DNA from 2 places in the Paenibacillus sp. 4624 genome. Region 1 is predicted to be linked to the other one. Evidence: riboswitches for the same ligand, from Rfam matches in the RefSeq annotation. Region 1 holds a riboswitch; the other holds the start of a gene.
What was found. A riboswitch is a leader RNA that binds a small molecule or an ion and turns the genes downstream of it on or off. The one in region 1 is predicted to bind glycine.
Positions count from the first base shown of each region.

Region 2: another riboswitch for glycine. It lies ahead of sdaAB (L-serine ammonia-lyase, iron-sulfur-dependent subunit beta); the one in region 1 lies ahead of gcvT (glycine cleavage system aminomethyltransferase GcvT).

Region 1 covers NZ_JBNDJR010000001.1:93,666-97,429, reverse strand. The annotation lists gene ABIE27_RS00485 (PTS mannitol transporter subunit IICB) at 1-245, opposite strand, end outside; gene gcvH (glycine cleavage system protein GcvH) at 688-1,080, opposite strand; glycine riboswitch at 1,427-1,549, shown strand; glycine riboswitch at 1,553-1,654, shown strand; gene gcvT (glycine cleavage system aminomethyltransferase GcvT) at 1,886-3,028, shown strand; gene gcvPA (aminomethyl-transferring glycine dehydrogenase subunit GcvPA) at 3,025-3,764, shown strand, end outside.
Region 2 covers NZ_JBNDJR010000014.1:138,386-142,149, reverse strand. The annotation lists partial or broken gene ABIE27_RS26745 (collagen-like triple helix repeat-containing protein) at 1-698, shown strand, start outside; glycine riboswitch at 830-956, shown strand; glycine riboswitch at 961-1,096, shown strand; gene sdaAB (L-serine ammonia-lyase, iron-sulfur-dependent subunit beta) at 1,210-1,899, shown strand; gene sdaAA (L-serine ammonia-lyase, iron-sulfur-dependent, subunit alpha) at 1,889-2,824, shown strand; gene ABIE27_RS26730 (alpha-glycosidase) at 3,067-3,764, opposite strand, start outside.

The DNA.
Region 1 (3,764 bases):
TGCACCATCGTACCCCCGGTATAACCGATCAGCAGCGGCAGCAAATAAGTAATCATCGGACCTACAAGCTGCTCTATTGTCGCATTCGGAAACCATCCTGTTTTGATAAACATCGCTGTAATTAATCCCCAAGCAATAAATGCCCCCATATTAGGCATGACCATACCGCTCAGGAATCGTCCGAAGCGTTGCACACCAACACGTAACCCACCTTTGGAATTGGATGTTTGATCCAAATTACTCATTGGTTTATCCTCCTTGAATCAAGTCATTATTTCGTATGAAAGGGGTATCATCGATCCCCTGCTGTAATCCTAAGCGAGAAACCCTTCCTCTTCAATCAAATGAAAGCGTACTTTCGTCATGAACAATGATGACAACATTGGATTATGTAATCGCTTTTAATCAGGAATATATGCTCAATCCGTTGATACACAAGGTTTTTCTTGCCTATGACTTTGTTCATATACAATATGCAGAGCAATAGAATAGCTTGGTCCTTTTGAATTTTTTTTATTCATGATTTTATGTCACTCCTACTTAACCCCCTCCATTATGCGCAAAAAAACAGCAAAAAACCTGCACAAGCTCCATAGCTCACGCAGGTTTAAAGAACAAGATTTTTATATTCAAGTGGGATTACACATATGTCAATAAGTACAAATCAACTAAACGATCCATTCTTTCCTACTCTTCGGTATGTTTAAGATATGCATCCGCATTCAGCAATGTGGATAATGCAGCTGTTACATCACCATCGACACGGATTTCGATCATCCAGCCTTCTTCATAAGGAGAGCTATTCACCAGTTCTGGCGAGTCCTGCAAAGCTTCATTCACTGCAACAATGGTGCCGCTGACGGGTGAGAACAGATCAGACACCGTTTTGACGGATTCAATCGTACCGATGCTGTCTTCTGCTTTTACACTGGCTTCAAGATCAGGCAATTCTACAAACACAATGTCACCCAGCTGATGCTGTGCGAACTCGGTAATGCCAATACGTACGGTATCCTCCCCTACGGTTTGCACCCATTCGTGCTCTTTACTGTACAGGAAATCATTTCTCAATTCGCTCATCGATATCCGCCTCGCTTTTCATTAATGAGTGCATGCGTTCTTTGACCTTCACCTTTTTCCCAAACAATAGCGTATGATATTTCAGATTCAAATGTCAAGTTAGCTCACAGTTTATTTCAATTTCGAGATCTCAACGTGTGTAACCTCACACTACTCTTTCTGCATATAATGGTGAATATTAGAATAGTAAGCGCACTCTTTTAAAATAAACGAACATTAATGAATAATCAGTATTAAATATTCGTATTTCACACAATTTCAATGATATCGTTCTTGACATCAGGAGTGGATTCACGTTTTAATGAGAAGAGCAACTGAAGTTAATTGGACTACGTATGAACCGCGGATGAATGTAAAGGGAGAGATTGCCCGCACACCCGGTTTGGGGATGTGCATGGGGCGGCGCCGAAGGAGTAAACCACCGACAAGCGGGGGTGAATCTCTCAGGCAAAAGGACTTTTACAGGACGCAACTCTGGAGAGCATCTAATCGTCCACTTCGGGACGTTATGATCACCCAAGGGGAAACCTGTCTGAATAAACGGCGGGGTAACTCTCAGGTACAAGGGACAGAGCCTAAGAATACAGCGTGCTACTTGGCATGCCGGTTCTTTGGCCTGTCCTTTTCCTTTTTCCCAAAAAATGAATTGCAGGTTCTAGAATCGTACTGAACATAACAAATGAAAAAATGTAAAATGGTTGGCTATTGACTCTTGATGACTAAAATGATTTAAGCATTAATTACTTGGCTCACAGATCCATGTTTCTATACTTGGCCTACTAACGGTCTATGATGAGGTGATCCGATGTCTGATTTGTTAAGAACACCACTCTTTCCCCTATATGCGCAATATGAAGGTGTACGTTGCATTGATTTTGGCGGTTGGGAGTTGCCCGTGCAGTTTAGTGGGATTCAAAAGGAACATGAAGCCGTGCGCGAGCGCGCCGGGCTGTTTGATGTATCCCATATGGGTGAATTCACTGTAACGGGTGAACAGGCGGAAGCCTTTTTACAACACATGATGACCAACGACGTGACCGCAATTGTACCAGGTCAGGCACAATACACGCTGATGTGTTATCCCGATGGCGGTGTAGTTGATGATCTGCTGATCTACAAGCTGGCGGAGCAACAATACATGCTGGTCGTTAATGCCTCTAATATCGACAAGGATTGGGCTTGGTTGCAGGAGCACATTATACCGGGCGTGAACATGACCAATGATTCCGAGCAAACGGCACTGCTTGCGCTACAAGGCCCCCTGTCGGTTGATATTTTGGCTAAGGTTATAGATACGAACGTGGATGCGGGCGCTATTGAACCTTTCCGCTTCGTACAGCATGCCGAGGTATGCGGAGTAAAGCTGCTACTGTCGCGCACCGGATATACAGGTGAAGATGGCTTTGAACTGTATGTTGCAGCAGATCAGGCGGCTCTCGTATGGAACGGGCTGATGGAAGCCGGTGCTGATGTAGGCCTCGTTCCAGCAGGACTCGGTGCGCGTGATACACTGCGATTCGAAGCGAAGCTGCCTTTGTACGGTCAGGAGCTGTCACCAACCATCTCTCCGCTGGAGGCAGGACTTGGCATGTTTGTGAAATTAAATACCGGACCTTTTATCGGACATCAAGCTTTGTTGCAACAAAAAAATGACGGCCCTGCCCGCAAGCTGATCGGCATCGAAGTGCTGGAGCGCGGCATTCCGCGGCCACATTACCCGATCTATGCGGACGGCGTTCAGATCGGTGAAGTGACAACCGGTACACAGTCGCCGACCTTGAAACGTAATCTGGGGCTTGCCTTGATTGACAGCAAGTATACTGCACTGGGTACACCACTGGAGATTGAGATTCGTGGGAAAAAGCTAAAAGCCGAGGTCGTCAAGACTCCTTTTCATAAACGGACACGTACGTTAAAGACACCTATCCAAGGAGCTGAGCAAGCATGAGCAAGCACCGCTACATCCCCATGACAGAACAAGACCAGAGCGCAATGCTGGCCACGATCGGCGTGGATACGCTTGAAGATTTATTCAAAGATATCCCGAAGGAGATTCGTTATCAGGGCGAGTTGCCTGTCTCCTCCAAGCTGGACGAATACGCATTAACACGCCATATGTCGAAACAAGCTGGCTCCAATGCCAACTTTGAGACACATGCCAGTTTCCTTGGCGCAGGCATCTATGACCATCACATCCCTTCTGTCATCAACCATGTCATTTCCCGTTCGGAGTTTTATACGGCTTACACCCCTTATCAGCCTGAGATCAGCCAAGGAGAATTACAAGCCATCTTCGAATTTCAGTCGTATATTTGCGAGTTGACAGGTATGGCGGTAGCCAATGCGAGTATGTATGACGGTGCGACAGCTTTTGCGGAAGCAGGCAATCTTGCCGCCGCAGCTACCCGTCGCAAACAGCTTATCGTATCTCGCACCGTTCACCCTGAAGCCCGTCAAGTATTGCAGGCGTACGCACATGGCCTGAGTCTGGAGATTGTAGAGATTGGTTATAAAGATGGGGTTACCGATTGGGATGCGCTGCAAGCAGCCATTTCGGACGATACTGCGGCGGTTATGATTCAAAGCCCGAACTTCTTTGGTGCCGTGGAAAATGTAAAACAGGCTGCCGACCTTGTGCACACGCACAAAGGACTGCTCGTGGTGAGCGCCAACCCGCTGTCGCT
Region 2 (3,764 bases), on a different contig from region 1:
GCGTGACAGGCGTGACCGGATTAACTGGTGAAACAGGAGCAACCGGTGTGACTGGAGCAACCGGTGTGACTGGAGCTACAGGACTGACGGGAACAACAGGTGTAACGGGGGCGACCGGAGCCACTGGTGGCACAGGAGCGACAGGTATAACCGGAGTCACGGGAGTGACGGGAACAACAGGTGTGACGGGGGCGACCGGAGCCACTGGTGGCACAGGAGCGACAGGTATAACCGGAGCAACAGGAGCAACGGGAGTCACAGGTGCTACGGGTGCAACAGGATCTACAGCGGCTTCTGCGCCAGCGAGCTCCTCTTTGTTTGCTGACAGTCAGACATCATCATTAGCTCTTTCGTTAGTGGCTGAAACGACAATTCAGACACTCAATGTACCTGTCGTGACAGGCCAGAGAGTGAAAATTGATAACAGTACACAAATTTCAATAGTTGTGGGGTCCAACTGGAGTATTGCATATAATATTAACCTCAGAGTGAACGGAGTGTTGATTAACCAACTGTTGCTCTCCAGAACGGGGAATGCTGCGGGAACGTTAAATTTCCTTTCTTCCAACACTTATGTAGATACAGCGACTTCTACAACAACCAACGTTTATACTATAAGCATTTCGTTTGTTACAACTACAAGTGTCACAAGTGCTTCAGCACAAGTGAGAAATATCAATGCCATTGCATTCAGTTAAAATGAGCGTCCGTTTTATGATACGGGTCACCTTTGTTGACATATCCGATACTGTACATTACTCTAATCTTATACATGGTTCGTAAATTCAGCGTTCAATACTTCACTAGAATTAAATGATATAACAGCGAATGATAACGAGCGGGAGAGACTTGAACGTGCCAGGCATTATTGGCGTGATGTTCAGGCACCGAAGGAGCAAGCTCCTGCGCACCCGGCGCAGTGGTCAATCTCTCAGGTAAATGTACCGTCGTTGGACGCAGCTCTGGAGAGTGCGCAACATGCGCCACCCAAGGGGTATATGATTCTTAGCTTGGAGAACCGTCTTGTACTGAAACGCACTTGACCTCGTTCTCCCGATTGCTGTGATCATGAAACTCTCAGGTATCAAGGACAGAGGGAGGGCTAACGGCCTTCTTCTGTCCTTTTTTAATGTCATCATTCAGTAAATCAGGAACATTGTGGTGGGTCTTGTCCAGATGTTGATGACAAAACCAATTGGAGGGTTAAAAGTGCGATTTAAAGATGTTTTTTCAATTATTGGCCCGTCGATGACGGGACCGTCAAGTTCACATACAGCGGGTGCTGCAAGGCTGGGCCGGATTGCACGTCAATGGCTGGGATGCACACCGGATCGTGCGCGGCTCACGTTATACGGTTCATTTGCGGATACCTATCAAGGGCACGGGACGGATCTGGCGCTCATTGGCGGTTTGCTCGATTATGTCACGGATGATCCGCGCATCCCTGATGCAGAGCAATATGCGGCCGAAGCGGGCATGGAGGTTGAATTTTACACCAGCGGTCTGCCAGCGCCTCATCCAAATACAGTGAAGATTGAATTATGGCACGGAGAACGGGAATGCTCATTAGTAGGTGCTTCCATCGGCGGCGGCAGTGTGTCTGTACATGCGTTAAATGATTTTCGCGTACAGATCAGTGGAGAGTTTCCAACACTTGTGTTGCGTCATGCTGATAAAGCAGGTGTGCTGGCATCCGTGACCTCCGCCATTAGCTCATCCGGAGTGAATATCGGCTATATGCAAGTGGATCGAAAGGCTCGTGATGGTGAGGCACTAACAGCAATGGAGATGGATGCACCACCGAGTGAAGACACGTTGAACAAGTTGCGTTCTTTGGATCATATGCTGGACATTCGTGTGATTGATCTGAAGAGAGGGGGTGATTCGGATGCGGTTTAAACATCTACATGAATTGAACACCATCTGCACTGCGGAGTCCAAAACAATTGCACAGTTGATGATTGAAGAGCAGGTACAGGAGACCAATACACCCGAAACAGACGTGGTAAAGCAGATGTCGGAGTACTATCAGGTGATGAAAGAAGCGGTACGCAAAGGACTTACAGAAGATACCACCTCACGTAGCGGACTGACGGGTGGGGATGGGAAGAAGATGGCCGAATATATTCGCCAAGGTGAAACATGCTCTGGCGATGCTTCAGCCCTTGCCATGGCCTATGCGTTATGTGTATCGGAAGTGAATGCCTCTATGGGACGGATCGTGGCTACGCCAACAGCGGGCTCCTGTGGCATCATTCCTGGTGTATTTATCAGCTCCCAAGAACGATTTGGCTGGACGGATGAACATCTGGTGAATGGATTGTTTTGCGCCGGAGCTATCGGTTACGTAATTGCCAACAATTCATTTATCTCTGGGGCTGAGGGCGGTTGTCAGGCGGAGGTAGGTTCGGCGATCGGCATGGCTGCCGGCGCGATGGTAGAGCTTCGCGGAGGAACACCAGAGCAGGTGGTGCATGCTGTAGGATTGGCTTTGAAAAATACACTAGGCCTCATCTGTGATCCGGTTGCTGGCCTTGTAGAGATTCCATGCATCGTTCGCAATGGACTCGGTGCCGTTACTGCACTGGCTGCCGCAGATATGGCACTTGCTGGTGTACGCAGTGCCATTCCGTCTGACGAAGTCATCGACGTTATGTTGGAGGTAGGCAGTGCGATGCCAAGTCGTCACCGCGAGACAGCACAAGGTGGGCTCGCTCAGACACCTACAGGCCGCAAGATGATGGAGAAGCTGGCGAAACCCAAAGCCAAACGAGTGCCGGATGAGACATCCGAAACATCACAAACAGGCTCAGAGGCAGAATAGCAAGTCGGATCATATACAGGATAGGTCAGATAGCTCAGGAGCATACAACCAGGACCCGATCAACAAGTAGTAATAGAGCATGCTAAGTCGTTTTTCCATCATAACAAACAAGCGTCCGCGAACCTGGTTTGCTCAGGTTATGCGAGACGCTTGTTTGTTCAGTGTGCCTAAACCAGCCAGATAGCAATCAACCCATCATAATTGGAGAAGGCAGTTAGTTATGGTGAGTTTCAAAATTCCATCTACTTTATTTCTGTGCGAATCACGGCATATCCGTAAGCAGGCAGTTCAATCGCAAGCATACCGTCTTCCAGAGCGGTGCGATGGTTGCCCTCAAACAGTTCCGTCCAAGGCTGCTCCCCTGCGTCCAGTTCAACGATGGCCGTTTCCTCAGAACGGTTGAACAGAATGAGGATGCGTTCCTCGTCACTTTGCCGCTCCATCACAAGCTGGCTGCCGCCTTCCTGAGCTTGCAGGAAACGAATGGTTCCTGCTGCACGCAGTGCAGGATGAGCATGGCGCAGAGCAATCAACTTTTGATAAAAGTGAAGTAGCTCCCGATCCTGCTTCGCTTCGTCCCACTCCATGCATTTGCGGCATCCCGGATCATGTTCGCCGTCGAGCCCAATCTCGTCACCATAATAGATACATGGGGCTCCCATATAACTGAACTGGAACAAGGCAGCCAGCTTCATCTTGCGTTGATCGCCCTCACACAAGGTGAGCAGGCGCGGGGTGTCATGACTGTCGAGCAAGTTGAATGCCACCTCGCTCGCTTGAAGTGGGTAGCGGGATAGCTGGCGGCCAAGGGCACTCGCGAATTGTTCCGCGTGCATCTTATCTTCCACAAAGAAATGATTGACGGCAGCGGTGAACGGATAGTTCATGGCGGCATCGAACTGGTCACCTTGCAGCCAGGAAGAAGATTCATTCCATATCT